Regions from separate parts of the Streptomyces sp. SCSIO 30461 genome, predicted to be linked through region 2. Evidence: riboswitches for the same ligand, from Rfam matches in the RefSeq annotation. Region 2 holds a riboswitch; each other region holds the start of a gene.

What was found. A riboswitch is a leader RNA that binds a small molecule or an ion and turns the genes downstream of it on or off. The one in region 2 is predicted to bind cobalamin.
Region 1: linked by a shared signal. The riboswitch ahead of V1460_RS35870 (CbtB-domain containing protein) and the one ahead of V1460_RS07365 (ribonucleoside-diphosphate reductase subunit alpha) in region 2 are both predicted to bind cobalamin.
Region 3: linked by a shared signal. The riboswitch ahead of V1460_RS24510 (cobalamin biosynthesis protein) and the one ahead of V1460_RS07365 (ribonucleoside-diphosphate reductase subunit alpha) in region 2 are both predicted to bind cobalamin.

The regions. Positions count from the first base shown of each region.
Region 1 covers NZ_CP146101.1:7,974,242-7,983,748, reverse strand. The annotation lists gene V1460_RS35885 (sulfatase) at 1-267, opposite strand, end outside; gene V1460_RS35880 (DUF1775 domain-containing protein) at 570-1,346, shown strand; gene V1460_RS35875 (histidine phosphatase family protein) at 1,349-1,951, opposite strand; cobalamin riboswitch at 1,994-2,163, shown strand; gene V1460_RS35870 (CbtB-domain containing protein) at 2,203-2,430, shown strand; gene V1460_RS35865 (CbtA family protein) at 2,474-3,262, shown strand; gene V1460_RS35860 (alpha/beta hydrolase) at 3,417-3,992, opposite strand; gene V1460_RS35855 (response regulator transcription factor) at 4,261-4,980, shown strand; gene V1460_RS35850 (histidine kinase) at 4,995-6,143, shown strand; gene V1460_RS35845 (NAD(+)/NADH kinase) at 6,379-7,455, shown strand; gene V1460_RS35840 (serine hydrolase) at 7,896-8,834, shown strand; gene V1460_RS35835 (hypothetical protein) at 8,931-9,146, shown strand; gene V1460_RS35830 (DUF6223 family protein) at 9,196-9,471, opposite strand; gene V1460_RS35825 (hypothetical protein) at 9,486-9,507, opposite strand, start outside.
Region 2 covers NZ_CP146101.1:1,602,372-1,611,878, forward strand. The annotation lists gene V1460_RS07360 (ribonucleotide-diphosphate reductase subunit beta) at 1-682, opposite strand, end outside; gene V1460_RS07365 (ribonucleoside-diphosphate reductase subunit alpha) at 682-3,093, opposite strand; cobalamin riboswitch at 3,223-3,417, opposite strand; gene V1460_RS07370 (GNAT family N-acetyltransferase) at 3,488-3,991, opposite strand; gene mctP (monocarboxylate uptake permease MctP) at 4,089-5,714, opposite strand; gene V1460_RS07380 (DUF3311 domain-containing protein) at 5,711-5,998, opposite strand; gene V1460_RS07385 (GntR family transcriptional regulator) at 6,232-6,999, opposite strand; gene V1460_RS07390 (extracellular solute-binding protein) at 7,237-8,520, shown strand; gene V1460_RS07395 (sugar ABC transporter permease) at 8,622-9,507, shown strand, end outside.
Region 3 covers NZ_CP146101.1:5,468,447-5,477,953, forward strand. The annotation lists gene V1460_RS24495 (class II aldolase/adducin family protein) at 1-456, opposite strand, end outside; gene V1460_RS24500 (inorganic phosphate transporter) at 628-1,878, shown strand; gene V1460_RS24505 (hypothetical protein) at 1,913-2,134, shown strand; cobalamin riboswitch at 2,298-2,452, shown strand; gene V1460_RS24510 (cobalamin biosynthesis protein) at 2,484-3,488, shown strand; gene V1460_RS24515 (cobyric acid synthase) at 3,485-4,993, shown strand; gene V1460_RS24520 (putative cobaltochelatase) at 5,088-7,169, shown strand; gene cobO (cob(I)yrinic acid a,c-diamide adenosyltransferase) at 7,169-7,777, shown strand; gene V1460_RS24530 (cobyrinate a,c-diamide synthase) at 7,771-9,156, shown strand; gene V1460_RS24535 (ZIP family metal transporter) at 9,177-9,507, opposite strand, start outside.

The sequences.
Region 1 (9,507 bases), 6.4 Mb from region 2:
CCGCAGCGCCTGGAGTGCGAGCAGGAGCGCAACGCCGAACAGCCCTTCCACCGGTATGCGGACGAATGCCGCGGGTGTGAGGTGGTCGGGTTTGTTCGGTGCGAGGAGAGCCAGGAACACGAGCAGTACGGCGAGGCCGGTGGTGGTACGCCGGACGGCGCGCGCCGCACCTGGACGCCGTCCGCGCCAGCCGCGAGCGGCGCTGGTGGCGACGGGAGTTTCGGGAGCGGCTTCCGTCGTGCCGGGGATGTCCGCGACACCCGGCATGTCGGGCTGGGTTGTGGCCTGTCTCGGCAGCCGGCCCCTTGTCGGCTGCTCTGCCTGGTCCCGCTGCTCCTGCGGTTCTTTCGGTTCCTGCGGTTCTTTCAGTTGCTGCGGTTGCTGCGGTTCTTGGCGAGAGCGCGTCCAGAGCGGCACCCGAACATCCTTCCGTGCTGGCCCGGTGAGCACGACGGCCCGGACCCGGGAGGCCCGGGGTCGCCGATATCAGTACGGTTCGGCGATGCCATCAGTTCAAGCCGCTGCCCGTGCCCCATGATGGGGCAGCACATTCACTCCGGGAGCCACCCGTGTCTCACATCACCAAGGCGCGCACCGCACGCCGCCTTTCCGTACTCGCCGGCCTCAGCGGTGCCTCGCTCGCGGCCTCGCTCGCCTTCGCCGTCCCCGCGGCGGCGCATGTGGAGGTCGAGGCGGAGGGCGCCGCGGCCCTCGCCCAGAACGTCACGCTGGACTTCAGCGCCGAGTCCGAGTCCGACAGCGCGGGCATCAGCAGGATGGAGGTCATCCTCCCCGAGGGCATCCTCCCGTCCGATGTCACCTTCAAGCAGGGACCGGACGGCTGGAAGTTCGCGACCACCCCGCGCGGTTACACCGTCTCCGGCCCCGCGGTCGGCGTCGGTGACGACGTGGAGTACTCGGTGACCGTGCGGCAGTTGCCCGATGCCGAGTCGCTGGCATTCAAGACCCTCCAGACGTACGGCGACGGGCGCGTCGACCGCTGGATCGAGCTGGAGGAGTCCGGCGGCGGGGAGGGCGACGGCCACAGCCATGGGCACGGCAATCCGGCACCACAACTCGCCCTGAAGCCCGCCGCTCCCGGGGCGAAGCCGGTGGCGCCCAGCCCGAGCGCCGTCGCACCGGAGCAATCTCCGGCGAAGTCGCCGGAGAAGTCCACGGGGAACGCGTCCGGCAAACCCGCGACCGGTAACCAGGGGCCTGAGAGCGCCCAGGACGCCGGGGAAGGCGGCTCGTCGCCCGTACCCGCGCTGGTCATCGGTGCGGTGGTGCTCGCTGCCGTCGCCGGGGGCGGCTACTGGTGGAAGCGCCGGGGCGCCGCTTCCTGAGGTCAGGCGGTGGGCGCCGTGGCGACCAGCCGCAGATTCCACCTTCCGCCGTGCCAGGTGAGGCCGATACCGGACAGCGGTGGCACGTCGAGCCGCCAGAACGCGGGCAGCGGCGCGCCGAGCGCGTACACGCCCGCCGCCCGTACGACCGAGGGCTCGACCACGGCCAGTACGCGCCGTCCGGTGTCCTGGGGCAGATCCCCTGGAAGGGAGTCCAGCCAGCCGCCGATCCGCAGGCACAGTTCCCGCACGGACTCACCGCCATGCGGTGCGGCCGCCGGGTCGGTGGTCCACTGCCGGACCGCTTCGGGGCCCGCTTCGGGCCCCACGCCGGCCAGCACTTCGGTGAGTGAACGGCCCTGCCAGGAGCCGTGGTCCAGGTCGCGCAGCCGGGGTTCGACCGATGCGTCGAGCCCCAGCGCGTCCGCCGTCTGCCCGCACCGTACGGACGGCGCCCGGAGTACGACCGGGGCGGCGGGGAGTGCGGACCGCGCAGCTTCTGCCTCGTGTACGGCCCGTTCGTCGAGCGAACCGCCGCCGAAGCGAGCCTCGCCGCGTACCGAGGGACCCGCTGCGGCGCACAGCAGCGTCAGTCTGACCGACATGCGGACTTCCTTCCGTGTGATGAAGATCGCTGGTCACAGGCCCTATTGGCGGCGGGTTCACGGACCGCTACCCTCTCATCCGAAAGGATGACGGCAGACACGGAAGACCGGTGAGAAACCGGCACGGTCGCGCCACTGTGTGCCAGGCGGTCAGAGTCCCCCCAGGGACGGGGCCGTCGGGTGAGTCAGACCCGTGACCGTCATCGCGTGCACCACCGAAAGCGGGACGCGTGTTCCCGAGGAGGTCCGGTATGGCCCAGTCCGCCATCACACCCGTCGAAATCCCCGTTGGCCAGCCCGTGCTGGTGAAGCTCCCGGTCCGCGTCGTCGCACCCTGGGCCGCCTTCTTCGGGCTGCTGATGCTCGTCATGCTGTACTTCGTCGGCGCCGAACAGGGTGCGTTCTCCGTGTTCTCCGGTGAGGGCGTGCACGAGTGGGTCCACGACGGCCGTCATCTGCTCGGCTTCCCGTGCCACTGACCCGTACTGCTGAACCCATACGTACGGGACAGGACAACCGCACATGAATTCCGCAACTGTAAGGGCCCTGCTCGTCCGCGGCATGCTCGCGGGCGTGCTCGCCGGGCTGCTCTCCTACGGACTGGCCTACCTCATCGGTGAACCGCAGATCGACGCCGCCATCGCGGTCGAGGAGGCGGGCGCGGCCCACCACGGCCACGGCGGTGGCGGTGGCGAGCCGGAGGAGGAACTGGTCAGCCGCGCGGTGCAGGCGACCGCCGGTCTGAGCACGGCTGTTCTGGTCTACGGCACGGCGCTCGGTGGCATCACCGCGCTGGCGCTGTGCTTCGCGCTCGGCCGGTTGGGGGCCTTCGGCGCCCGTGCCACGGCCGCGCTCGTCGCGGCGGGCGGCTTCGTCGCCGTCGCGTTCGTACCGTTCCTCAAGTACCCGGCCAACCCGCCGGCCGTCGGTGACCCGGGGACACTCAACCAGCGCACCGCGATGTTCTTCCTGATGATCGTGTTCAGCGTGCTGCTGCTGATCGGTGCGGTGCTGATCGGCAAGAAGCTGGCACCACGCTGGGGCAACTGGAACGCGACGGTCGCCGCGGGCGCCGTCTTCACCGTGGTGGTGGGTGTCGCGCTGGCCTTTCTGCCGGCGGGCGACGCGACCCCGGAGCACTTCCCGGCCGATGTCCTGTGGCAGTTCAGGCTGGCGTCGCTCGGCGTCCAGGCGCTGCTCTGGGCAGCGCTCGGGCTGATCCTCGGCGAGTTCGCCCAGCGGGTGCTCGAGCCCAAGGCCGCCGCGTCGCAGGGGCCGCGCGAGTCGGCAGCCCCGGTGGCCGTGAACTGACGGTACCGGCAGGCGATCACGACGATGGACCCCGCCCGGGGGCGCGCCGGGGCGGGGTCCTTCTCGTTGGTCATGTCATTCGTCGGACGTCGGTCGAGTCATATGAGAGGACCCGTCATATGAGAGGACCCGCGCGCCGTACGAGGACCGCGTGTCACACGAGGACCCGCGCGGGCCGCCGTGTGAGATGCGTGGTGAGGAAGGCCCATACCGCGGGTGCCATCCACTGGGCCGGGTCCTCGTCGCCGCACGGACTCAGGTTCGCGAGCTTCCCCTGAGGGAGTGCGCGGGCCAGCTCCCCGGCGGTGCCCGGGATGACAAGGGTGGGTACGCGGACGGTGGAGAGGTCGATGCCGTCGGGGGCGTCGATGCCCTCACCGACGGCGCCGAGCACCTCGTCGGCGTCGATGACGACCGCGGCCCCGAACGGCTCGGGATGGTCGGCCGCCGCTCGCAGCGCGACGACGGCTCCCCTGCCGGTGCCGCCGACGGCGGCGTTGCCCAGCCCCAGATGCTCGGCGAGCGCGGCGGCATCGTCGGCGTCCCGCGCCTCGGACACGATGACGGTGTAGCTGTCGGTGAGCCGCCGGGCCAGTGGGAGCAGACCACCGCCGTGGTCGTGGCCCGCGCCTGAGCCCGATTCGTGCAGGAGGACCAGGGTTGGTCCGGTGCCGAGCCGGGTGGCCCGCAGCGGGCGACCGTCACCGGCGGGATAGCTGAACGTGTCCATGCCTCGCCCTCCGTTGCACGTCTTGCGTCGTATGCTCAAGAGTCGAGGAAGTCGCCCGTCGTAACCATCCGGCAGTCGTCCGGAATCGCCCCGCCGAGTGGCTGACGTCTCCCCGCCGTCCGGCCAGGACGCCGCCTGTGTGGCACGTGAGCCTGCCATCGCCGACCGCGCCGATGTCGCTCGGCGTGGTCGCTGTAGGTCGGCATCACCTGGAATGGTACGAAACGGTGCTGATCGGGTAAGTGCTCGGAAGGCGAGTGGAGCACACGTGATCCGGGTACTGGTGGTCGATGACGAAGCCCTGATCCGTACGGGCTTCCAGCACATCCTCGACGCGGCGGACGACATCGAGGTCGTCGCGGCGGTCCCAGGCGGCGATGCGGTCAGGACCGCCCAGGAACTGCGCCCCGACGTGGTTCTGCTCGACATCCGGATGCCGGACGTGGACGGGCTCACCGTACTGGCAGCGCTGCGCAGACTCCCGCAGCCACCGGTGGTAGCCATGCTCACGACCTTCGACATGGACGAGTACGTGGCCACGGCACTGCGCTCCGGCGCCGCCGGGTTCCTGCTCAAGGACACCGACCCCGAGGCGTTGCCGTACCTGGTGCGGACTCTGGCCGACGGGGGTGCCGTGCTGTCGTCCAAGATCACCCGCACGGTCGTGGACCGCTACCTCGAAACGGGCGCGGGCTGCCGGGAGAGCGCGGCACGAGGCCTCGGGCTGCTGACCGAGCGGGAGCGGGATGTGCTCGTCCTGGTCGCCGACGGGCTGTCCAACGGAGAGATCGCGGCGCGCATGCATCTGAGCACCGGCACGGTCAAGGACCATGTCAGCGCGATCCTCACCAAGCTGGACGTCGCCAGCCGGGTCCAGGCGGCGCTGCTCGCCGAGCGGGCCGGAATGCTCAGGCCGCCGACGCGTACGGCGGACGACCGCCCGGCGGGTGAGCACGCAGGCGATCACACAGGGGAGGCGGCGCCGTGATCCCGCGCGGAATCATGCACGGCACGGTGGTCGACCACACGGTGGCCGACCACGGCACCCTGCCCCGGCGGCTGCCCACCCCCCTGGTCAACGCCGCCCTCGTCGCGTTCTCGATCCTCGACGCCTGGATCCAGGTCGGCAGCCATGACCCCGTGCTGCTGGCCTTCGCGCTGGTCGCCGCCGTGTCACTGCTGCTGCGCCATCGGCTGCCGCTGCTCACCTTCATCGTCACGCTGCCCGCCGTCATGGTCTCCGACGCCATCTTCGCCGCACTGGTCGCGCTGTACACGCTGGCCTCGCTCACCCGCCACCGGATGCTGCTGGGCGTCTGCGCGCTGGCCTTCACCGTCTGCGACAGCATCAAGTGGCCGTCCGCCTCCATCGACCTGTCCAGCACCCAGGGCTTCGTCTCACTCGGCTACTCCGCGGCCACCGCGGCCGCCCCCGTCTTCCTCGGCCAGCTCGTCCAGACCCGGCGCGATCTGTCGCTGCGCCTCGCCGAGATCTCAGAGGCGCGCGACCACGAGCGTCTGCTGACCGCCCAGAGCATGCTGTCCCAGGAGCGCGCCCAGCTCGCCCGCGAGATGCACGACGTGGTCTCCCACCAGGTGAGCCTGATCGCCGTACGGGCCGGGGCGCTTCAGGTGGGCACCCGCGACGCCGAGGTACGGGAGGCCGCCGCCACCATCCGGCGCCTCAGCGTGCAGACGCTGGACGAGCTGCGGCACATGGTCAGCGTGCTGCGCGCCTCCGGGGGCCGCCCGACGGAGCTCACGCCGCAGCCGTCCGTGGCCGACCTTCGCCGGCTGGTCGACAGCAGCGGCATCGACGTGGAGATGCGCACGGAACTGCCCGACGGCCTCCCAGCGACCGTGCAACGCGCGATCTACCGCACCGTCCAGGAAGCACTGACCAATGTGCGCAAGCACGCGCCGGGTGCCACGGCGACCGTACGGATCCGCCACGCGGAGGGCGCGGTACGCGTCACCGTCACCAACACCGCACCGACTCGCCCGGCCCTCCCTCTGCCCAGCGCGCATTACGGTCTCGTCGGTCTGCGCCAGCGCGCCGCGCTGCTCGGTGGCACGGTCACGTCGGGGCCCACGGCGGACGGCGGCTACGAACTGCGCCTCGTACTACCGGCAGCGGACGGTGTGAACTGACCGCCCGCGTCGAGCGCCCGGAGGCACGGCAGCACACCGCGGGTGCCCTGGGCGGTCGACCGCGTCGGCTACTCGGCGCGCGAGGTCCACCCGGGATCCCGGTTCCACCCGCAGCGGCTTGATGAAGTCGGCGACGTCCATCGCCCCGTTCTGGTGCACGGTCCCCGGCACGGCTGGCGATCAGGAGCACCCCGGTGTGAGCTGAGTCTGTGTGCGGACGGCCGAGGAGGAAGACATGGCAGTGGCACGAGTCGGACTCGTCGTCCACAGCGGGCGCCCTGAGGCGGTCGCCGCCGCCCGCGTCGTCCGCGACTGGTGCCGAGGCCACGGCATCCGCTGCACGGACATCGACGTCTGGGATGACGGTGAACCACGTCACAGCACGCGCGAGGAGCTCGCAGCGGCGGGGGATCCCGACCTCATCGTCACCCTGGGCGGCGACGGCACCTTCCTGCGCGGCGCCCGGCTGGCCGCCGAGAACGACGCGCTCGTACTCGGTGTCGACCTCGGACGGGTGGGTTTCCTGACCGAGGTGCCCGTCGAGGACGTGTCCATGGCACTGGACGCGGTCCACGAGGAGCGGGTCACCGCCGAGCCGCGGATGATGCTCGCGATGCGCGCCTCCTGCTCCCTGGAACTGCCCGATGGCATGGAGTTCCTGCTCCGTTACGGCCGAGGCCCGCTGCTGCCCCCGACTTGCGCCCGCCCGGACTGCGCGGTCGGCGGCGGCTGGGGCATCGCCCTGGAGGCGACCGCGCTCAACGACGTCGTGCTGGAGAAACTGGCCAGGGACCACCAGGTGTCCGCCGGGGTCTATGTCGCCGGCCGACTGCTGGCCTCCTACTCCGCCGACGCCCTCATGGTCGCCACCCCCACGGGCTCGACCGCGTACAGCTTCGCCGCCGGAGGCCCGGTCATCTCGCCCCGCGCCGAAGCACTGGTCTTCACTCCGGTCGCCCCCCACATGGCCTTCAACCGGTCCGTCATCGCCGCCCCCGACGAACCCATCGCGCTGCGCCTGCTCGAACGCTCAGGTCTCGCTGTGGTGAGTATCGACGGCCAGGTGCGCGGCATCCTCCACCCAGGCGAATGGATCGGCGTCTACGCGGCGCCACGTCCGCTGCGGGCCGTACGCCTCGGGCCCACCGACTTCTACGGCCGCCTGCGGGAACGCATGCGCCTGACCGACGCCCCCGCCGCGACCGCCGACGGCGAGGCCGCCCCGCTCTGGCCCCTGTCCACCCCGGCGCCGCCGGACCTGGCGCATCTGAGCCTGCCACCGGTGCGGACGGACGCCTATCCGCTGCGCTGAGCCTGACTCCCCGCCCGGTCGGCGGGCCGCGTCGGCTCCCGTACGGGCGACGGGCAGAGGTCGGCGGTGGCGGGTCGTGCTCGTCGGCGCGCCGAGGTCGCAGACCAAGGCCCGGGATCCGACCCGATGGCGCCCACCACGTCTTCGACCGCTTCCGCCGCGCCACGGTGCTGGGCACACTCGTAGAACCGGGGCCCGGCCCCTGGACTCGCTGTCGCCTATCGGGGTGGATCCCGGCGCCGCCGCGCACGGTTGACCGCCTCGGACTCGACGACCGTCCGGGACGAGGCCGCACGTTCCGCCTCGTCCCGAGGGAAGGAACGCCGTGCGTACGGAGGGTCGGGCGACGAGAACGGAGGCGAGGTGTATCCGGGCACCTTCACAGCAGATCCTGAGGTGCCGCAAACGCCATTCCCACGCGGGGTTCCTAGCTTCGCCCCATGGCACGCCACAGGCACCACTCCGCGTCCCGGACGCCCCGCTACCTCGCGATCGGAGCGGTGGCCGCGCTCAGCGGCGCGTTCGGCGTCATCTACGCCGGTTCGGAGCCGCAGGGGAGCCGGGGGCCGGCGTCGGCCGTCTCCGCGGTGACCGCGTTGCCCGGCACTCCGGCGACAGCCTCCGCCCAGGCTGACGTCGAGGCCGCCGTACAAGAGGTCGTGGCGGAAGCCGACGGCAACGCGGCCGTGGCGGTGTTGGACCTGTCCTCCGGCGCGAGCGCGTCCGCGGGCACCGCTGCCGCGGACGGCCACGGGTTCGCCACCGCCAGCATCGTCAAGGTCGGTATTCTCGCGGCCCTGCTGCTGCAGGCGAACGACGAGGGACGCTCCCTGACCGCGCAGGAACGGCAGTGGGCCACTGCCATGATCGAGAGCAGCGACAACGCCGCGGCGAACGCTCTCTGGGACGTCATCGGCGGCGGACAGGGGCTGACGAACGCCAACTCCCGCCTGGGCCTTACGGAGACGGTCTCCGGCGAAGGGGGCTACTGGGGACTCACCCGGACCACACCGGAGGACCAACTGCGCCTTCTCCGAGCGGTGTTCAGCGACGAATCAGCCCTCTCCGAAGAGGCCAGGGCTTATCTGCGCGGCCTCATGGGCTCGGTGGCAGCCGACCAGGACTGGGGCATATCGGCGGCCGCGGACGATCCCGGGTCCGCACAGCTCAAGAACGGCTGGCTCGCGCGCAGCGGAACGGGGCTGTGGGTGACCAACAGCATCGGCCGGGTGGAGGCCTCCGGGCACACACTGCTGCTGGCCGTGCTGTGCGACGACCAGCCGTCGAAGGAGACCGGCGTCGCCCTCATAGAAGACCTGGCGGTGGCGGCCGTCCGGCCGTTCACCGCGACAGCGGAAGGTGCCCGCGCCGGCGAGTGACAGGGCCGGTTGAACGGCCCGGCATGCCGTGTCGCCCGGATGAACATTAAGCTGAGAAACGTCCCAAACCGAGGCAATCCGTGAAAGGCGGACCAAATGCGCATTCGACGAATCCTCACCGCCGTCATCGCCACGGCAGCCCTCGCCGGACTCGGCCTCACAGGCGCAGCCGCCGCCACCGCCGCCACCACCCCGACCGCCGCCACCGTCGCCGCCCCCACCCCGGGTGAGTGCGAGCGGGGCGGCGGAATGGTCGATTGGGAGACCAACCTCTGCATGGGCGGTATGCACCACGGGCGGATGGTCGACTGAACCCCACCAGGCGTCCGCAGTACGCGCTACGGGGCTCTCCCGCACGAGTTCATGGGCGGGACTGGCCGTTGTGGCGTTCCCTGCCGTTCTGGTCCTGTTGGGCTTCGCTCTCACACGGCAGGAGCAGGGCGAAGCAGGCTCCGCCGAGTCCGCTGCCGGTGCCGAGGCCGCCCTTGGCGATGGCCGTGACCGTGGCGCGGACGGCCGTGGCGATCGGGCACGTCACGAGGGCGGTGACCGCTCCGTTCCACCTGACCCAGGTAGCGCGCGACCCCTGCCCGCGGCGCCCAGGTCGGGCCTGCCAGGCGAGTTCGCCGCAGTTCACGTCTCCTCGGGCGGCTACGAACCGGTGGCCGGGCGG
Region 2 (9,507 bases):
CGAAGTTCATGTGCATGGTCTCGTCGCGGAACACCCAGTTGGTGCCGGTCGCCAGACCGTGCAGCAGACCGCGCGAGCGGAACCAGTAGACGTAGGCGAACGCCCCGTAGAAGAACAAGCCCTCGATGCAGGCCGCGAAGCAGATCAGATTCAGCAGGAAGCGACGGCGGTCGGCCTTGCTCTCCAGACGGTCGATCTTCTCGACCGAATCCATCCACTTGAAGCAGAACTGGGCCTTCTCGCGGATCGAGGGAATGTTCTCCACTGCGGCGAAGGCGGCGGCCCGGTCGTCCGGGTTCGGCAGGTAGGTGTCCAGCAGCGTCAGATAGAACTGGACGTGCACGGCCTCCTCGAAGAGCTGGCGGGAGAGGTAGAGCCGCGCTTCGGGGGAGTTGATGTGCTTGTAGAGGGTGAGCACCAGGTTGTTCGCGACGATCGAGTCGCCGGTCGCGAAGAACGCGACCAGCCGGCCGATCAGGTGCTGCTCGCCGGGGGAGAGCTTGGCGAGGTCCGCGACGTCGGAGTGGAGGTCGACCTCCTCGACCGTCCAGGTGTTCTTGATCGCGTCCCGGTAGCGCTCGTAGAAGTCGGGATAGCGCATCGGGCGGAGAGTCAGCTCGAAGCCGGGGTCGAGCAGGTTCTTCTCGCGCTTTGCCGGGGCGCTGGTGGCTTCGGTGGACATTACTGGCAGGCCTCGCAGGACTCGGGGTTCTCAAGGGAGCAGGCGATGGCGTCCGCGTCGGGAGCGGCCTGCTGTACTGGGATTTCCCCCGCCGAAGGCCGGGGGAGGATGGTGGCGGCGGGGGCCGCGGCGGCGGCCGACGGTGTCCCGGACGCGGCGCGGGCGATCCGGGTGGCCGGGCGGGAGCGCAGGTAGTACGTGGTCTTCAGGCCCTGCTTCCAGGCGTACGCGTACATCGAGCTGAGCTTGCCGATGGTCGGCGTCTCCATGAACAGGTTCAGCGACTGCGACTGGTCCAGGAACGGGGTGCGGGCCGCGGCCATGTCGATCAGACCGCGCTGCGGGATCTCCCAGGCAGTGCGGTAAAGCTCCCGCACCTCGGCGGGGATCCAGTTGAAGCCCTGCACCGAGCCGCTGGAGTCACGCAGCGCCTCACGGGTCTGTGCGTCCCACACGCCCAGCTGCTTGAGCTCGTCCACCAGATACGAGTTCACCTGGAGGAACTCGCCAGACAGAGTCTCGCGCTTGAAGAGGTTGGAGACCTGCGGCTCGATGCACTCGTACACGCCCGCGATCGACGCGATGGTGGCGGTCGGGGCGATCGCGAGCAGCAGCGAGTTGCGCATGCCCGTGGTGGCGACCCGCTCGCGCAGGGCGGCCCACCGCTCGGGCCAGTTGAGCTCCACGCCGTAGTGGTCGGGGTGCAGTACACCCCGCGCCGTGCGGGTCTGCTCCCAGGCGGGCAGCGGGCCGTTGCGCTCGGCGAGGTCGCAGGACGCCTCGTACGCCGCCAGCATGATGCGCTCGGCGATCCGGGTGGACAGCGCCTTCGCCTCGGCGGAGTCGAAGGGCAGCCGCAGCTTGAAGAAGACGTCCTGGAGGCCCATGGCGCCCAGGCCCACCGGGCGCCACTTGGCGTTGGAGCGGCCGGCCTGCTCGGTCGGGTAGAAGTTGATGTCCACGACCCGGTCGAGGAACGTCACGGCGGTGCGGACGGTCTCGTCCAGCCGCTCCCAGTCGATGTCCCCACCAGGGGTGACGAACGCGCCCAGGTTGACCGAGCCGAGGTTGCAGACGGCGGTCTCGCCGTCGTTCGTGACCTCGATGATCTCGGTGCACAGGTTGGAGGAGTGGACGACGGTGCCCGGCTCGGCGGTCTGGTTCGCCGTACGGTTCGAGGCGTCCTTGAAGGTCATCCAGCCGTTGCCGGTCTGGGCGAGCGTCCTCATCATGCGCCCGTACAGGTCACGGGCCGGGATCGTCTTGCGGGCGAGGCCCGACTCTTCCGCCTTGCGGTAAGCGGCGTCGAACTCGTCGCCCCACAGGTCGACCAGCTCCGGCACGTCGACCGGTGAGAACAGCGACCACTCGGCGTCGGCGTTCACCCGGCGCATGAACTCGTCCGGGATCCAGTGCGCCAGGTTGAGGTTGTGCGTACGCCGCGCCTCCTCACCGGTGTTGTCGCGCAGCTCCAGGAACTCCTCGATGTCCGCGTGCCAGGTCTCCAGGTAGACGCAGGCCGCGCCCTTGCGCCGGCCGCCCTGGTTGACGGCGGCCACCGAGGAGTCCAGGGTCCGCAGGAACGGCACGATGCCGTTGGAGTGCCCGTTGGTCCCGCGGATCAGCGAACCGCGGGAGCGGATGCGGGAGTACGAGAGGCCGATACCGCCCGCGTGCTTCGAGAGCCGTGCCACCTGGTGGTAGCGGTCGTAGATCGAGTCCAGCTCGTCCAGCGGGGAGTCGAGCAGATAGCAGGAGGACATCTGGGGGTGCCGGGTGCCTGAGTTGAAGAGCGTCGGGGACGACGGCAGGTAGTCCAGTCGGCTCATCAGCCGGTACAGCGCGCCGACCTCGTCCACGGCGCGCACCGACTCGTCCTCGGCGAGTCCGCAGGCGACCCGCAGCATGAACTGCTGCGGGGTCTCGACCACCTTGCGGGTGATCGGGTGGCGCAGCAGGTAGCGGCTGTAGAGGGTGCGCAGTCCGAAGTAGCCGAAGCGGTCGTCGGCGGCCGGGTCGACCAGCGCGTCGAGTCGGGCGGTGTGCTCCTGGACGAAGGCGTGCGTACGGTCCGCGATCAGGCCCTCGCGGTGGCCCACGGCCACGGACGCGGCGAATCCGGTGGCCCCTTGCGAGGCCGCCTCGTCGGCGATGGTGAGGCTGAGCAGCCGAGCCGCGAGCCGCGAGTACGCCGGGTCCTCGGCGATCAGACCCGCGGCTGCCTCCGTGGCCAGCTCCCGCAGTTCGGTCGCGTCCGAGCCCGCGTGGCGGCCACGCAGCGCTGCGGCGGCGACCCTGCCGGGGTCGGTGTCGGGGAGGTCGGCGGTGAGGTCGGTCAGGGTCCGCAGCAGCGCGGTTCCTGGCCCATCGGCGAGCTGCGATGAAGCAGGGTCTGGCGGCGCGATGGTCACGGGGGTGCTCTCCCTCACTCGGCTCGGGGCCGGCGGGGAAGGTGGTGCGGGCGTGTGTCTGGGCAGCACAACGCACCGCGTCCACCGGCCTGATCCGCGAGGCCCGGACGTCTCGGCACCCGGGCCGGTCGGACCGGGTGCGTTGCCGACAGGTCCTCGGACTCGTGGGTGTGCACTCACGGGCACGCGCGCACACGGGTACGCCGCACGGGCACGCCTCATGGGTTCGCGAAAGGAGCGAATGCAGACCGACTCACCGTTGCGGGACAGTTCCGGATTTCCACCGGATTCCCCTGCTGCGGCAACGGAGTCGAGCATACATGTAGGGGCGCGGCGTTGCCGCGCCCCCCACATGTTGTGTCGCGGTGGGTGTCTTACCCCGAAGTGCCGGTTCTCAGAGCTCAAGCGCGTACGTCAGCAGCGGGTCCAGTTCCGCGAAGGGCGACCAGTCCCGATCGGGGGTTCGCACGAAGCCCATGCGCTCGTAGATGCGGTGTGCGGCGTGCATCTGCTGATCGGTCGACAGCACCAGCCGGTGGCAGCCGTCGACAGCGCGGGCCCGTTCGAGGCATGCCATGACGAGAGCCTCTCCGATACCCCGCTTGCGGGCTTCGGTGGCGACGACGAGCATCCGGAACTCGGCCTCGTCTTCGCGTGCGACATCGGCGTAGGGCCTCGCTCCCAATGTGAACGCCACTCCGCCGAGGATCCGCCCCGAGCCGTCGACGGCGACCAACACATCGGACTGCGCCGCCCTCCCCGCCGTGTCGCGCAGCACCGGGAGATAGGGGTCGTCCTTCCCGAAGGCCAGTAGTCCGTCGTCCAGATAGGTCTGTGCGGTGAGCTCCCCGAGGCCGCTGTACTCCTGCGGTTCCACCAGTCTGATGATCACGTCCATCCGGGCAGTGTCCCGCACATGGCGGGGGGAAGCGCACCGGATAACGACGTCTGGCCGCCGCCCCTTCGAGGGCGGCGGCCAGACGCCGTCAGACGGGTCAGTGGGTCGCGGCGGTCAGTTTCGGGGCTTCCGTCTCGACCCCAGGGTCACCCGCGTCCGCCGTGTAGTCCTCGGGGGAGGTCTCGTCCACACCGTCCGGGGCCTTGGCGGCGCGCAGTACGAAGGTGAGGACCACCGTCACCAGCACATTGAGCACGAACGCCGTCAGGCCGATGTAACCGATCTCGCCGATGCCCGGGATCTCGGCGGACGAGCCACCGAAGTGCTTCTGGGTCGGGCTCGCGACCCCGTACGCCGCCATCGTGCCGTAGAGCATTCCGACGGCCCAGCCCGCGAGCAGCGCCCAGCGGTGGAACCAGCGGGTGAACAGCCCGCCGACCAGGGCAGGGAAGGTCTGGAGGATCCAGATGCCGCCCAGCAGTTGGAAGTTGATGGCGACCGTCTTGTCCATGGTGAGCACGAACACCAGGGCGCCCACCTTCACCAGCAGCGACACCAGCTTCGAGACCCGGGTCTCCTGTTCCGGGGTCGCGTCCGGTTTCAGGAAGTCCTTGTAGATGTTCCGGGTGAACAGATTCGCCGCGGCGATCGACATGATCGCGGCGGGCACCAGTGCACCGATGCCGATGGCCGCGAACGCCACCCCCGCGAACCAGTCGGGGAACATGTTCTCGAACAGCTGCGGAATGGCGAGCTGCCCGTTGGCCACCTTGACCCCGGCCGCGATCGCCATGAACCCGAGCAGGGCGAGCAGTCCAAGCATCAGCGAGTAGAGGGGCAGTATGGTCGTGTTCCGGCGGATCACCTCACGGCTGCGCGAGGACAGCGTGGCGGTGATCGAGTGCGGATACATGAACAGCGCCAGTGCGGACCCGAGTGCCAGCGTGGCGTAGCCCCAGTGGCCCATCTCGCCCGGCACCAACGCGCCGAAGGGCTTGTCCGTCTTGGGATTGGTCTGAGAGAGCGCGTCACCAGCCGTGGCGAAGATCTCGCCGAAGCCACCCAATTTGATGGGGATGTAGATGATGGCCACCGCGATCACCAGATAGATGAGAGTGTCCTTCACGAACGCGATCAGCGCGGGCGCCCGTAGACCGGACGAGTAGGTGTACGCCGCGAGCACGCCGAAGGCGATCAACAGCGGCAGGTCCTTGATGAACCAGTGGGTGTTCTCGCCGCCGCCCACGCCCATCACGTCCAGTACGGCCTGAATGCCGACGAGCTGGAGCGCGATGTACGGCATGGTCGCGAGAATGCCGGTGAGAGCCACCGCCAGTGAGAGGCCCTTGGAGCCGAAGCGTCCGCGGACGAAGTCCGATGTCGTCACATAGCCGTGCCGGTGCGAGACCGACCACAGGCGGGGCAGGAACGTGAAGATCAGCGGATAGACCAGGATGGTGTAAGGCACCGCGAAGAAGCCCGCCGCGCCCGCCGCGTAGATGGCCGCGGGCACGGCGACGAAGGTGTAGGCGGTGTAGAGGTCGCCGCCGAGCAGGAACCAGGTCACCCAGGTGCCGAACGAGCGTCCGCCCAGGCCCCATTCGTCCAGGCTGTTCTCGTTCTCCGCCCGGCGCCAGCGTGAGGCCAGGAAGCCCATGACCGTGACGGCCAGGAAGAAGAAGACGAAGACGGCGAGTGCGACGCCGTTGACACCGTCCTTCACAGCGACATCCCTTCCTGATCCTGCTCGCGGCGGGGAGTCCGCTGCTCGCGCCTTGCGCGCTGGTCACGCTTCCACAGCTGGTACGCGACCATCGTCAGGGCGGTCGAGATGAGCACCCAGAGCATCTGATACCAGTAGAAGAAGGGGATTCCGGCGAACGCGGGGTCGGTCCTCGCGTACGAACCGACCCAGAGCATCGCGACGAACGGCGCGATAAGACAGAGGGCCACCACCACCCGTGCCGGTGTGACGGCCGGTCTGCTCCCCGCTGATACTTCGGACATGAGCGACTCCGTTCCCTCGGTTGCCTCGCTGGTCAGCCGAGTCGCCGAGCAGCTGGGCTGCCGGCGCTGAGCTGCTGTGGCGCACGAAATCTAGGGGATGGACTCGCGTGTGGGAACCCTGTGTTCCGGATATCGGACAGTCAATCGCCGGGCGGTCGGCACGGCCGCTGAACGGCCGGAACCGGCCGCTCAGCGCCTGTAGCCGACCGTTCGTCGCGCAGGCGTCCGGGGTGTCAGTCCGTTTGGGGGCGCTTGAGGCGCGCCACGAACTTGTAGCGGTCGCCTCGGTACACCGACCGCACCCATTCGACCGGTTCGCCGTCCCTGTCCAGGGAATGCCGTGACAGCATCAGCATCGGCAGGCCCACGTCCGTACCCAGCAGTCCCGCCTCGCGCGGGGTGGCCAGCGAGGTCTCGATGGTCTCCTCGGCCTCGGCGAGATGCACGTCGTACACCTCGGCGAGCGCCGTGTAGAGCGAGGTGTACTTGACCAGTGACCTGCGCAGCGCGGGGAAGCGCTTCGCCGACAGGTGTGTCGTCTCGATCGCCATCGGCTCCCCGCTCGCCAGCCGCAGCCGCTCGATCCGCAGCACCCGCCCGCCCGGTGCGATGTCGAGCAGTCCGGCGAGCGAGTCATCGGCGTTGACATAGCCGATGTCGAGCAGCTGGGAGGTGGGCTCGAGGCCCTGCGCCTTCATGTCCTCGGTGTACGAGGTGAGCTGGAGGGCCTGGGAGACCTTGGGCTTGGCGACGAACGTCCCCTTGCCCTGGATGCGTTCGAGGCGGCCTTCGACCACCAGCTCCTGGAGGGCCTGGCGCACGGTGGTGCGCGAGGTGTCGAACTCGATGGCGAGTGTGCGCTCGGGGGGTACGGGTGTGCCGGGCGGCATCGTTTCCGTCATATCGAGCAGATGCTTCTTGAGCCGGTAGTACTTGGGCACCCGGGCCGACCGGGCCGCCGTTCCGTTCTCGGTCTCCGTGCCGCCCCCGTCCGTGGCCATGGCCCGCCTTCCCGACTCGTGTGCTGCTGCCGTCACCGGCTCCTCCGTTGGTTGCGGATCACATGGTGGCACGGTCCGGTGACGGGTCGTCGCCCTCCCTCAGATGTCGGTCCGGTAACGGACGCGACAGCCCTTCTTATACACCCTTGACACCCCTAAAGGTCTAGGCCAAGCTCCGCTTACTGGTCTAAACCAATAGGGCCATGTGGGGGTTGCAGCATCCCTGAGGAGGGTGGCGTGAAGCGCAAGCTCATCGCGGCGATCGGTGTCGCGGGCATGGTGGTCGGCATAGCCGCGTGCGGTTCCGAAGGCGGCAAGGGCGGGGACAAGGCCGGCGCCGACGTCAAGGAACTCACCGTCTGGCTGACCGTCGATGCCCAGAACAACTGGCCCGAGCTGGTCAAGGCGGCCGACGACGCGGTCGTCAGGAAGCACCCCGGCCTCACCATCAAGCACGAGTTCTACGGCTGGCCCGACAAGAACGCCAAGCTTGACGCCGTCCTCGCCACCGACAAGGCCCCCGACGTGGTCGAGATGGGCAACACCGAGATGCTCGGCTATGTGGTCAACGGGGCCTTCGCCGAGATCGACCCCAAGCAGTTCGAACAGTCGGACGCCTGGCTCGACGGCCTCAAGGAGTCCGTCAGCTACGGGGGCAAGACGTACGGCGTGCCGTACTACGCCGGCGGCCGAGTGGGCAACTGGCGCAAGGACGTCGCCGCCGAAGCCGGAGTGAAGGCCCCGCCGAAGACGTACGCGGAGCTGACCGCGGCCCTGGACCGGATCCAGGCGGAGAAGGGCCCCAAGTTCAGTGCCTGGTACCAGCCTTCGCCCGATTGGTACGCGGCGATGTCCTTCGTCTACGACGCGGGCGGCGCCATCGCCGAGCAGGAGGGCGACCGGTGGAAGGCCGGCCTCTCCTCGCCCGAGTCCCTCAAGGGCCTGAACGAGTACAAGAAGGTGCTCGACACCTATATGAAGGCCGACAAGACCAAGGACGAGTCCGACCGCTACATCGTGTACGGCCAGGGCAATGCCGGGATGATCTTCGGAGCGGCCTGGGAAGGCGCGACCGCCGAGGACCCGAAGAACGACAAGACCGGCAAACTCAAGGGCAACCTGGAGAACTTCGTCATGCCGGGACCGTCCGGCGGCAACCTCCCCGTCTTCCTGGGCGGCTCCGACCTCGCCATCCCGGTGAAGTCCGACGCGCAGGCCGTGGCCGTCGAGTGGATCAACGCCTTCACCGGCGCCCAGGGACAGAAGGGCTTGGTCGCCAAGGGCAATCTGCCCAACAACAAGGCGGACCTCGCCCCACTCAAGAGCGACCCCAAGACGGCGGTTCCGGCCATTGCCGCCGAGTCCAGCTGGTTCGTCCCGATGGCGCCGGGCTGGGGCCAGGTCGAGAAGGCCCAGATCCTCAAGACGATGCTCCAGGAGATCGGCACCGGCAAGAAGTCGGTCGAGGAGGCAGCGAAGGCGGCGGACGAGGCGATCGACAAGGTCATCAACACCAAGTGACCGCCGCCCCGGCAGGGCTCCTTCGGCCGACCGGCACACCGGCCGGGCGAAGGAGCCCTGCTCCTGTACGCGTTGAGGCAACGCATCGCTGAGGAGCGCTGATGAGTGCCGCAGACACATCCACCGCCAAGGTTTCCCCCGCGAGGCCACCGGCACCGCCGGGCACCGGGCAGACGGCCAGGGGGCGTGGCGGGCAGGGACAGCGGGGAGTGCGACGTCGGCGTCGCGGGGGCGGCGGAGCCGGGCTGCCGTGGGCGCTGCTCGCCCCCTGTCTGCTCGTCCTGCTGCTCGTACTCGGCTATCCGCTGGCCCGGCTGGTCACGCTCTCGTTCCAGAAGTTCGGCCAGCCGCAGCTGTGGGGCTTCCAGGAACCCGAGTCGGTGGGCTTCGGCAATTTCACCAGGATCCTCGGCGACGGCGAGTTCTGGTCGGTGGTCGTCCGCACAGTGGTCTTCGCCGCCGGCGCGGTGGTGCTGACCATGGTGCTCGGGATGCTGATCGCACTGCTGCTCCAGCGGGTCTCGGGCTGGGTCAGGACGCTGATCAACATCGCGCTGGTGGCGAGCTGGGGCATGCCCGTCATCGTCGCCACCGCGATCTTCAAATGGCTGTTCGACACCGATTACGGCGTGCTGAACTGGCTGCTCAGCCGGCTTCCCGGGGTCGACATGAGCGGGCACAACTGGTTCGCCGGCGGTCCCGAGGGCCTCACCGTCATCATGCTTCTGGTCGTCTGGGGAGCCGTGCCCTTCGTGGCCATCACGCTGAGCGCCGGACTCACCCAGGTGCCGAGGGAGTTGGAAGAGGCCGCCCGCCTCGACGGCGCCGGGGCGTGGGGCGTCTTCCGCTACGTCACCCTCCCGGTTCTCAAACCGATCATCGTGATGCTGACGACGCTCTCGGTGATCTGGGACATGGGCGTGTTCCCCCAGGTGTTCGTGATGCGGGGCGGCCACCCCGAGGCCGAGTTCCAAGTGCTGACGACGT
Region 3 (9,507 bases), 3.9 Mb from region 2:
GTAGAGCGCGTACGGGGCCACGCGGACGGGCCCGCCGAGTGCCGCCGCCATGTAGTGGATCAGCGGCAGCTCGGTGACAAGCGTCGACACGGCGGTGGCATGCACGGCGTGGGTGTGCACGACGGCGGCGGCATCGGTGGCCCGGTATATCGCCAAGTGCATCGGCAGCTCGCTGGTGGGGGTCAGCTCACCCAGCACACGGCGGCCCTGCAGATCCACGCCGACTGCATCCTGCGGCCCGAGCCGGTCGTAGGGCACTCCGCTCGGTGTGACCAGGACGACATCGCCCGTGTCAACGGGCACACGCACGGAGACATTGCCGGAGGTTCCGACCACGAGTCCGTCCGCGACGGTCCTGCGGGCGGTGGCCACGAGACCCGCCCACGCCCGCGCGACCGGCCCGCCCTGGGCCTCATCGCCCTGCCCGCACCACTCACCCCGTTGCCGCCCACTCATGTGCTGATCATGTCAGGGACCAGGGAAATCCGCGCCGCACGAGCCTCCCCCCGCAAGCGGAACGGCCGTACCCTTCCAGGAGTCACTCCTGAGCCGTGCTGAGTTCACCTTCCGTTCACTCAGGTTGCCTACGTTCGACCGGCCACTGACGTCCAATAGAAGCCTGGGTAAATGGAAAACATCACGCTTCTCCTCGGGATCGTGATCATCACCGCTCTCGTGTTCGATTTCACGAACGGTTTCCACGACACCGCCAACGCGATGGCGACAACCATCTCGACCGGGGCGCTCAAGCCGAAGACGGCGGTGGCCATGTCCGCCGTGCTGAACCTCGTCGGCGCCTTCCTGTCCGTCGAGGTCGCCAAGACGATCTCCGGCGGGCTCATCAGCGAAGACGGCATCCGCACGGAAGTGATATTCGCCGCGCTCGTCGGCGCGATCCTGTGGAACCTCCTCACCTGGCTGCTCGGTCTGCCGTCCAGCTCGTCGCACGCCCTGTTCGGCGGCCTCATCGGCGCAGCCGTGATGTCCGCAGGCTTCTCGGCCGTCAACTACGGGACGATCGTCACCAAGGTGCTGATCCCCGCCGTCGCAGCGCCGGTGGTCGCCGGTCTCGCGGCGTTCCTCGCCGCCAGGCTGACGTACAAGATCGGCAACGGGGCGAACGACAAGGCGACCACCAAGGGCTACCGGACGGGTCAGATCGCCTCGGCCGGACTGGTCTCCCTGGCGCACGGCACCAACGACGCCCAGAAGACCATGGGGGTCATCACCCTGGCTCTGGTCACCGGCGGCGTCCTCGTCCCGGGCTCCAACCCCCCGATGTGGGTCATCGTCTCCGCCGGTCTGGCCATCGCACTGGGCACCTACCTCGGCGGCTGGCGGATCATCCGCACCATGGGCAAGGGACTGACCGACCTCCAGCCGCAGCAGGGCTTCGCCGCCCAGACCAGCGCCGCGACGGTCATCCTCGCTTCCTCGAACCTGGGCTTCTCGCTCTCCACCACCCAGTCGTGCTCCGGCGCCGTGATGGGCGCGGGCCTCGGCCGCAAGGGCGGTGTGGTCCGCTGGTCCACCGCCACCCGGATGTTCGTCGCCTGGGGCCTCACCCTTCCGGCGGCCGGCCTGGTCGCCGCCGCTGCCGAGTTCCTCACCAGTCAGGGCACCTGGGGCACAGTCGCCGTCGCCGTCCTGTTGGTCGCGGGCTCGGGCGCCATCTGGGCCGTGTCGCGCCGCAAGCCGATCGACCACACCAACGTCACCGCGGACGAGACCGCCGGGGACACCGGGGCTCCGGGTGTGGTGACCACTGCCATCGCGGCCGTGACCCCGCCGCCCACCGTCGCGACGGCCGAAGAGCTGAAGGCCACCATCCCGGCTCCTGCCGGCGAGTCCGCCCCCGCCCCCGCCGCTTCGGTGTGAGGGAAGTAAGGGAAGTAAGGGAAAGCGAATCAGCATGAAGATCGACTGGGCAGCTCTGGGCTCCGTCTTCGGCGTGAGTCTCGTTGTGACCGTCGCCCTGGTGGGCCTGTTCACTCTGGGCATCGCGGGCCTCTCCAAGCAGGAGGCAGCCGCCGCGCAGGGAGGCTCCGCTGGCCTTGCGCGCACGGGCGCGTACGCCTGCTTCGCTCTGTGCGCAGCGGCCGTGGCGTACGGGATCTATCTGATCGTGGCCTGACGACCGGACCGGGCGACCGGTAACGACGGTCGGTCGGCACAGCAACACGCCGGGAGCCGGACACCCCCGAGGGGTGTCCGGCTCCCGGCGTGTATGTACCCGTCGGAACCCCGATGTGGGCCTGCGCACACGGTCCCGTCGCAGGTCAGCGGCGAGTTGACGGGTGTTCGCGGCCCATGGTGGACTTCCGGGGCCACTTACGGCGGCAGAAGAGGAAGCCGGTGCGAATCCGGCGCGGTCCCGCCACTGTCACGGCATCCACCCCCTCACCGGGGCGTGTGCCGAAGCCAGGAACTCTCTACCGTCGGATCACGTCGAGCCAGGGCGCGGACCCTGAGTGAGGACGAACATGCCTGCCGAGCAGCGGGCGCCGGGGGGACTTGTCCCTGCTGTCGCTGTCCCTGCCATCACGTTCGCGTACGGTGCGACGGCCGGAATCGCCGGCGACCTGCTCTTCGGCGATCCCCGCCGTGGCCACCCGGTCGCCGTCTTCGGCCGGGCCGCGAGTGCCGTCGAGCGCGGGCTCTGGCGCGACCATCGCGGCTGGGGCGCCCTGCACACAGCGGTGTGCGCCGGGGGCGCGATCACCGCGGCTGCGCTGGCGGCCGCTTCCGTACGCCGTTCCCGTACGGCTTCCCTGGCTCTGACCGCCGCCGCCACCTGGGCCGTCGTCGGCGGTACGACGCTCGGCCGGGAGGCCAGGGCGATCGGCGGAGCACTCGAAGCGGGCGACATCGAGACCGCACGGGAAAGGCTGCCTCATCTGTGCGGCCGTGATCCGCAAGCCCTGGACGGTCCGGGAATCGCCCGCGCCGTCGTGGAATCCGTCGCCGAGAACACCTCGGACGCCGTGGTCGGCGCGCTGGTGTGGGGCGCGGTCGCGGGAGTGCCCGGCCTCGTGGGCTTCCGTGCCGTGAACACCCTGGACGCCATGGTGGGCCACAAGTCGCCCCGCTACCGGCGCTACGGCTGGGCGTCGGCCCGGCTCGACGACGTGTCGGGCTGGCCCGGCGCCCGGCTGACCGCGGGCCTCGCGGTGCTGGCGGGCGACGACCCGCGCGGTGCCGTACGCGCCTGGCGTGCGGATGCCGCGAAGCATCCCAGTCCCAACGCGGGTCCGGTGGAAGCGTCGTTCGCGGGCGCGCTCGGGGTACGTCTCGGGGGGACGCTCTCGTACGGCGGGCGCGTCGAGCACCGGCCCGTGCTCAACGCCCCGGGCAGGTCCGTCGGGGTGGCGGACATCGAGCGCGCGGTGCGGCTGTCGCGCCGCGTGGGGCTGCTGGCCCTCGCGGTGTGCGCAGGCGCACGACTCGGTCTGGGAGCGGCGGCGACCATGAGGGGGAGGCGGAAGTGAGCGGCGGAGGACTGCTGATCGCGGGGACCACGTCGGACGCGGGCAAGAGCGTCGTCACGGCGGGGATCTGCCGCTGGCTGGTGCGCCGGGGAGTGAAGGTCGCCCCTTTCAAGGGGCAGAACATGTCGCTCAACTCCTTCGTCACCCGCGAGGGAGCCGAGATCGGGCGCGCCCAGGCCATGCAGGCCCAGGCGGCGCGCGTGGAGCCGTCGGCGCTGATGAACCCGGTGCTGCTCAAACCGGGGAGCGACCGCTCGAGCCAGGTCGTGCTGATGGGCAAGCCGGTGGGCGAGCTGAGCGCACGCGGGTACCACGGGGGGAGGCAGCAGACGCTGTTCGAGCCGGTCGTGGAGTGTCTGGAGAAGCTGCGCAGCACCTATGACGCCGTGATCTGCGAAGGCGCCGGCAGCCCCGCCGAGATCAATCTGCGGCGCACCGACATCGTGAACATGGGCATCGCCCGGGCCGCCCGGCTTCCCGTGATCGTGGTCGGGGACATCGACCGGGGCGGGGTGTTCGCACAGTTCTTCGGGACCACCGCGCTGCTGGCGCCCGAGGACCAGGAGTTGGTCGCGGGCTATCTGGTCAACAAGTTCCGCGGCGATGTGACCCTGCTGGAGCCTGGTTTGGAGATGCTGTACGGGCTGACCGGACGGCGGACGTTCGGTGTGCTGCCGTACGCCCACGGCCTCGGCATCGACGAGGAGGACGGGCTGCGGGTCTCGCTGCGCGGCGCCGTACGCGAGTCGGTGACCGCGGCACCGCTGGGCGATGACGTGCTGCGGGTCGCGGTGTGCGCCGTACCGCTGATGTCCAACTTCACCGATGTGGACGCGCTGGCGGCCGAACCCGGTGTGATCGTGCGGTTCGGGGACCGCGCCGAGGAACTCGCGGACGCGGACCTGGTGGTGGTGCCCGGCACCCGCGGCACGGTGAAGGCGCTCGCCTGGCTGCGTGAGCGCGGGCTCGCGGACGCGATCGCCAGGCGGGCCGCGGAGGGCAGGCCGGTGCTGGGTATCTGCGGTGGGTTCCAGGCGCTCGGTGAACGCATCGAGGACGAGGTGGAGTCACACGCGGGCGAGGTCGACGCGCTCGGGCTGCTCCCCGTGCGCGTGCGGTTCCACCGCGAGAAGACCCTGGCCCGGCCGACGGGCGAGGCACTCGGCGAGCGGGTCGATGGCTATGAGATCCACCATGGCGTCGCCGAAGTACTGGGCGGTGAGCCCTTCCTGGACGGCTGCCGGGTCGGTGCCGTCTGGGGCACCCACTGGCACGGCTCGCTGGAGAGCGACGGTTTTCGGCGGGCTTTCCTCCGGGAGGTCGCCGCGGCGGCCGGCCGCAGGTTCATACCGGCGACGGACACCCGGTTCGGGTTGCTGCGCGAGGAGCAGCTCGACCGTCTCGGCGATCTGATCGAGGAACACGCCGACACCGCCGCGCTGCTCGAACTGATCGAGCGCGGCGCGCCCGCCGGCCTGCCCTTCATCCCTCCGGGAGCGCCATGAGGCGGGGAACTTCCGGCCCGGTGTGGGCGAAGACCGACGAACGCAACCACGTGCCCACTCGGTGCGAGCGGGAGACATGGGAGGACCGGAACGTATGAGTGGCGCTGTGCACTACCCCTTCACCGCGATCGTCGGCATGGACGATCTGCGCCTGGGACTGCTGCTGAACGCGGTCTCGCCCGCGGTCGGCGGGGTTCTCGTACGCGGTGAGAAGGGCACCGCCAAGTCCACCGCCGTACGCGCCCTCGCGGCGCTGATGCCCGATGTGGAGGTGGTCGCGGGCTGCCGTTTCTCCTGCGCGCCCGGCGCGCCGGACCCCGGCTGCCCGGACGGGCCGCATGCGGAGGGGACCGGAACGGCACGCCCGACCCGCATGGTGGAGCTGCCGGTCGGCGCGTCGGAGGACCGGCTGGTCGGCGCGCTCGACATCGAGCGGGCACTCGCGGACGGCGTCAAGGCGTTCGAGCCGGGACTGCTCGCGGACGCGCACCGCGGCGTGCTCTACGTCGACGAGGTCAACCTGCTGCACGACCACCTGGTGGATCTGCTGCTGGACGCGGCGGCGATGGGTGCCTCGTATGTGGAGCGCGAAGGCGTCTCCGTGCGGCATGCCGCGCGTTTCCTGCTCGTCGGGACGATGAATCCCGAGGAGGGTGAGCTGCGGCCCCAGTTGCTCGACCGCTTCGGCCTCACGGTGGAGGTCGCCGCGTCGCGCGAGCCCGAGCAGCGGGTCGAGGTCGTACGGCGCAGGCTGGCGTACGACGACGACCCGGCCGGTTTCGCCGCACGGTGGGCCGACGAGGAGGCGGCGCTGCGCGAGCGGATCGTCGCCGCGCGAGCACTGCTGCCGTCCGTGGTGCTCGGCGACGCGGCGCTGCGCCGGATCGCGGCGACCTGCGCGGTGTTCGAGGTGGACGGGATGCGCGCCGACATCGTGATGGCGCGCACGGCGACGGCGCTGGCCGCCTGGGCCGGGCGCACGGAGGTGCGCGAGGAGGATGTGCGGCAGGCCGCACTGCTGGCACTCCCCCATCGGCGGCGGCGCAATCCCTTCGACGCGCCGGGTCTTGACGAGGACAAGCTCGACGAGACTCTGGAGCAGTGCGGCGGGGACGACGATCCGGACCCCGAGCCGGACCCGGACCCTGGAAACGGCCCCGACGGTCCTGGCGGTGGTCCCGAGGGCCCTGACGGCGGGGGAATCCCGCCCCAGGCCGACGGGCACGAGTCCGACCCCCCCGAGCCTTCCGCAGCGCCGTACGCCACGCCGCCCGTCGGCGGTCCCGGCGGCGGGGAGCGGTCCCCCGTGGCCGCGGCCGAGCCGTTCCGTACGAAGACGCTGAGCGTCCCGGGTCTCGGCGACGGGGTGGCGGGACGCCGGTCACGCGCCCGGACCGAACACGGCCGGACCACCGGCGCCCGGCGGCCCCGGGGCGCGCTGGGCAAGCTGCACCTCGCGGCGACCGTGCAGGCCGCGGCACCACACCAGCGGGCACGCGGGCGCTCGGGCCCTGGGCTTGTCGTGCGGCGTGACGACCTTCGCCAGGCGGTACGCGAGGGCCGCGAGGGCAATCTGGTGCTGTTCGTCGTGGACGCGTCCGGGTCGATGGCGGCCCGTCGCCGGATGAGCGCGGTCAAGGGGGCTGTACTGTCCCTGCTGCTCGACGCGTACCAGCGGCGGGACAAGGTGGGTCTGGTGACGTTCCGCGGCCGGGGTGCGGAGGTGGCGCTGCCGCCGACGTCGTCGGTCGACGCCGCCGCCGCGCGCCTGGAGCAGTTGCCGACGGGCGGGCGTACCCCGCTCGCCGCCGGTCTGCTGAAGGCTCACGACGTGCTGCGCATCGAGCGGTTGCGTGACCCGTCGCGCCGCGCTCTGCTGGTCGTCGTGACCGACGGGCGCGCCACCGGGGCGCGCGGCGAGGACGCCGTGGGGCTGGCCGCGCGGGCCGCCCGGCTGCATGCGGCCGACGGCACGGCCGGTGTGGTCGTGGACTGCGAGAGCGGACCGGTGCGGCTGGGCCTCGCCGGACGGCTCGCGGGTGAACTGGGCGGCAGCGCCGTCACCCTCGACGAGCTGCGGGCGGACAGCATCGCCGGACTCGTCAGGGACTTCAGGAACTTCAGGGACGAGCGGGCCGTCGGCCAGGCCACGGGAACCAACAGGAGGGCCGCGTAATGCCGCAGGGACAGCCGAGCGTGGTGCCGGACGACGGACTCACCACCCGTCAGCGCCGCAACCGCGCGCTGGTGATGGTGCACACGGGAGTCGGCAAGGGGAAGTCGACGGCGGCGTTCGGGATGGCGCTGCGCGCCTGGAACCAGGGCTGGCCGGTCGGGGTGTTCCAGTTCGTCAAGTCTGCCAAGTGGAAGGTCGGCGAGGAGAACGCGCTCAAGGTACTCGGTGCGACCGGCGAGGGAGGCACTGTCGACTGGCACAAGATGGGCGAGGGCTGGTCCTGGATCCAGCGCCCGCCGGGCGAGGGCGAGCCGTCGCACGAGGAGAAGGCACGCGAGGGCTGGGAGCAGGTCAAGCGTGACCTCGCGGCGGAGAAGTACAAGTTCTACGTGCTCGACGAGTTCGCGTACCTGTTGCACTGGGGCTGGGTCGACACAGCCGAGGTGGTCGAGGTGCTGCGTGAGCGGCCCGGCAACCAGCATGTGGTGATCACCGGCCGCAACGCCCCTCTGAAGCTCCGGGACTTCGCCGATCTCGTCACCGACATGTCCAAGGTCAAGCACCCGATGGACGCCGGTCAGAAGGGCCAGCGGGGCATCGAGTGGTAGCACGTCTCGTCATCGCCGCACCGGCGTCGGGCAGCGGCAAGACCACCGTCGCGACCGGCCTGATGGCCGCGTTCACGGCGGGCGGTCTCGCCGTGTCACCGCACAAGGTGGGCCCCGACTACATCGATCCGGGCTATCACGCGCTCGCCACGGGCCGCCCGGGGCGCAATCTCGACTCGTACATGTGCGGCACGGAACTGATCGCGCCGCTCCTCGCGCATGGCGCGCGCGGCTGTGATCTGGCCGTGGTCGAGGGCGTGATGGGGCTCTACGACGGTGCGGCGGGCGAGGGCGAGCTGGCTTCCACGGCACAGGTGGCGAAGCTGCTGCGGGCGCCGGTGGTGCTGGTCGTGGACGCCTCGTCGCAGTCCAGGTCGGTCGCCGCGCTCGTGCACGGTTTCGCCTCCTGGGACCCGGGGGTGCGGCTCGGCGGGGTGATCCTCAACAAGGTGGCCACGGACCGCCATGAGGCGCTGCTGCGGGAGGCGCTGGAGGAGTCGGGCGTGCCGGTGCTCGGTGTGCTGCGCCGAGCGCCCGCCGTCAGCACCCCGTCGCGGCACCTGGGTCTGGTGCCGGTGGCCGAACGGCACACGGAGGCCCTGGACGCGGTAAGGGCGCAGGCGGAGCAGGTGCGGGCGGGCTGCGATCTGGAGGCTCTGCTGGCGCTGGCGCGCAGCGCGCCGCCGCTGGGTGCGGAGCCGTGGAGCCCGGCCCCCTGCGGGGGACCGGCCGCGCCGGTCGCCGGGGCTGCCCCGGTGATCGCCGTGGCGGGCGGCGCGGCGTTCACGTTCTCGTACGCCGAGCACGCGGAGCTGCTCATGGCCGCCGGTGCGCAGGTCGTGCCCTTCGACCCGCTGCGCGACGAGGATCTGCCCGAAGGCACCCGAGGCGTGGTCGTCGGCGGTGGCTTCCCCGAGGTGTACGCGCCTGAGTTGTCCGCGAACTCCCGGCTGCGCAAGGCGGTCGCGGAGCTGGCCCGGGCGGGTGCACCCGTCGCGGCGGAGTGCGCCGGACTGCTCTATCTGGCGCGTTCGCTGGATGGGAAGCCGATGTGCGGGGTGCTTGAGGCCGATGCGAGGATGTCTCCGCGCCTCACCCTCGGCTACCGGGACGCGGTGGCGGTGAGCGACAGTGCCCTTGCCCCGGTGGGCACCCGGATGCGGGGCCATGAGTTCCACCGCACGGTCATCGAGCCCGGCGCGGGCGCACAGGCGGCCTGGGGGCTGCGGCAGCCGGAGCGGCGCGTGGAGGGCTTCGTCCGAGGCGGGGTGCATGCGAGCTATGTCCACACCCACTGGGCGGGCGCTCCGGACACGGCGTACCGCTTCGTGCGGCACTGCGCCCGGTGGCCCGGTCACCGCCCGGTCGCCCGGGCATGAGGACCGGCGCCTCCCCGGGGTCACTCCGCGACGCCCGTCACCAACCAGATGAACGCCACTGCGCCCACCGTGCACAGCAGTGTGGAGTGTGCGGGATGGCGGTGGTGCGCCTCGGGCAGGATCTCGGCCGCCGCGAGGTAGACCAGCACACCGGCGAAGAAGCCGAGGTAGCTGCCCAGCAGTTCCGGGGGCAGGGTGAAAACCGTGGCCGACGCGGCGCCGGCTACGGGCGCGAGCGCGGCGGCGACCAGCATGGCGAGGGCCTTGCGGCGGTCGTTCCCGTAGATGCTGGTGACGGTGTAGGTGTTGAAGCCGTCGGCGAAGTCATGGCTGATGACGGCGAGTGCCACC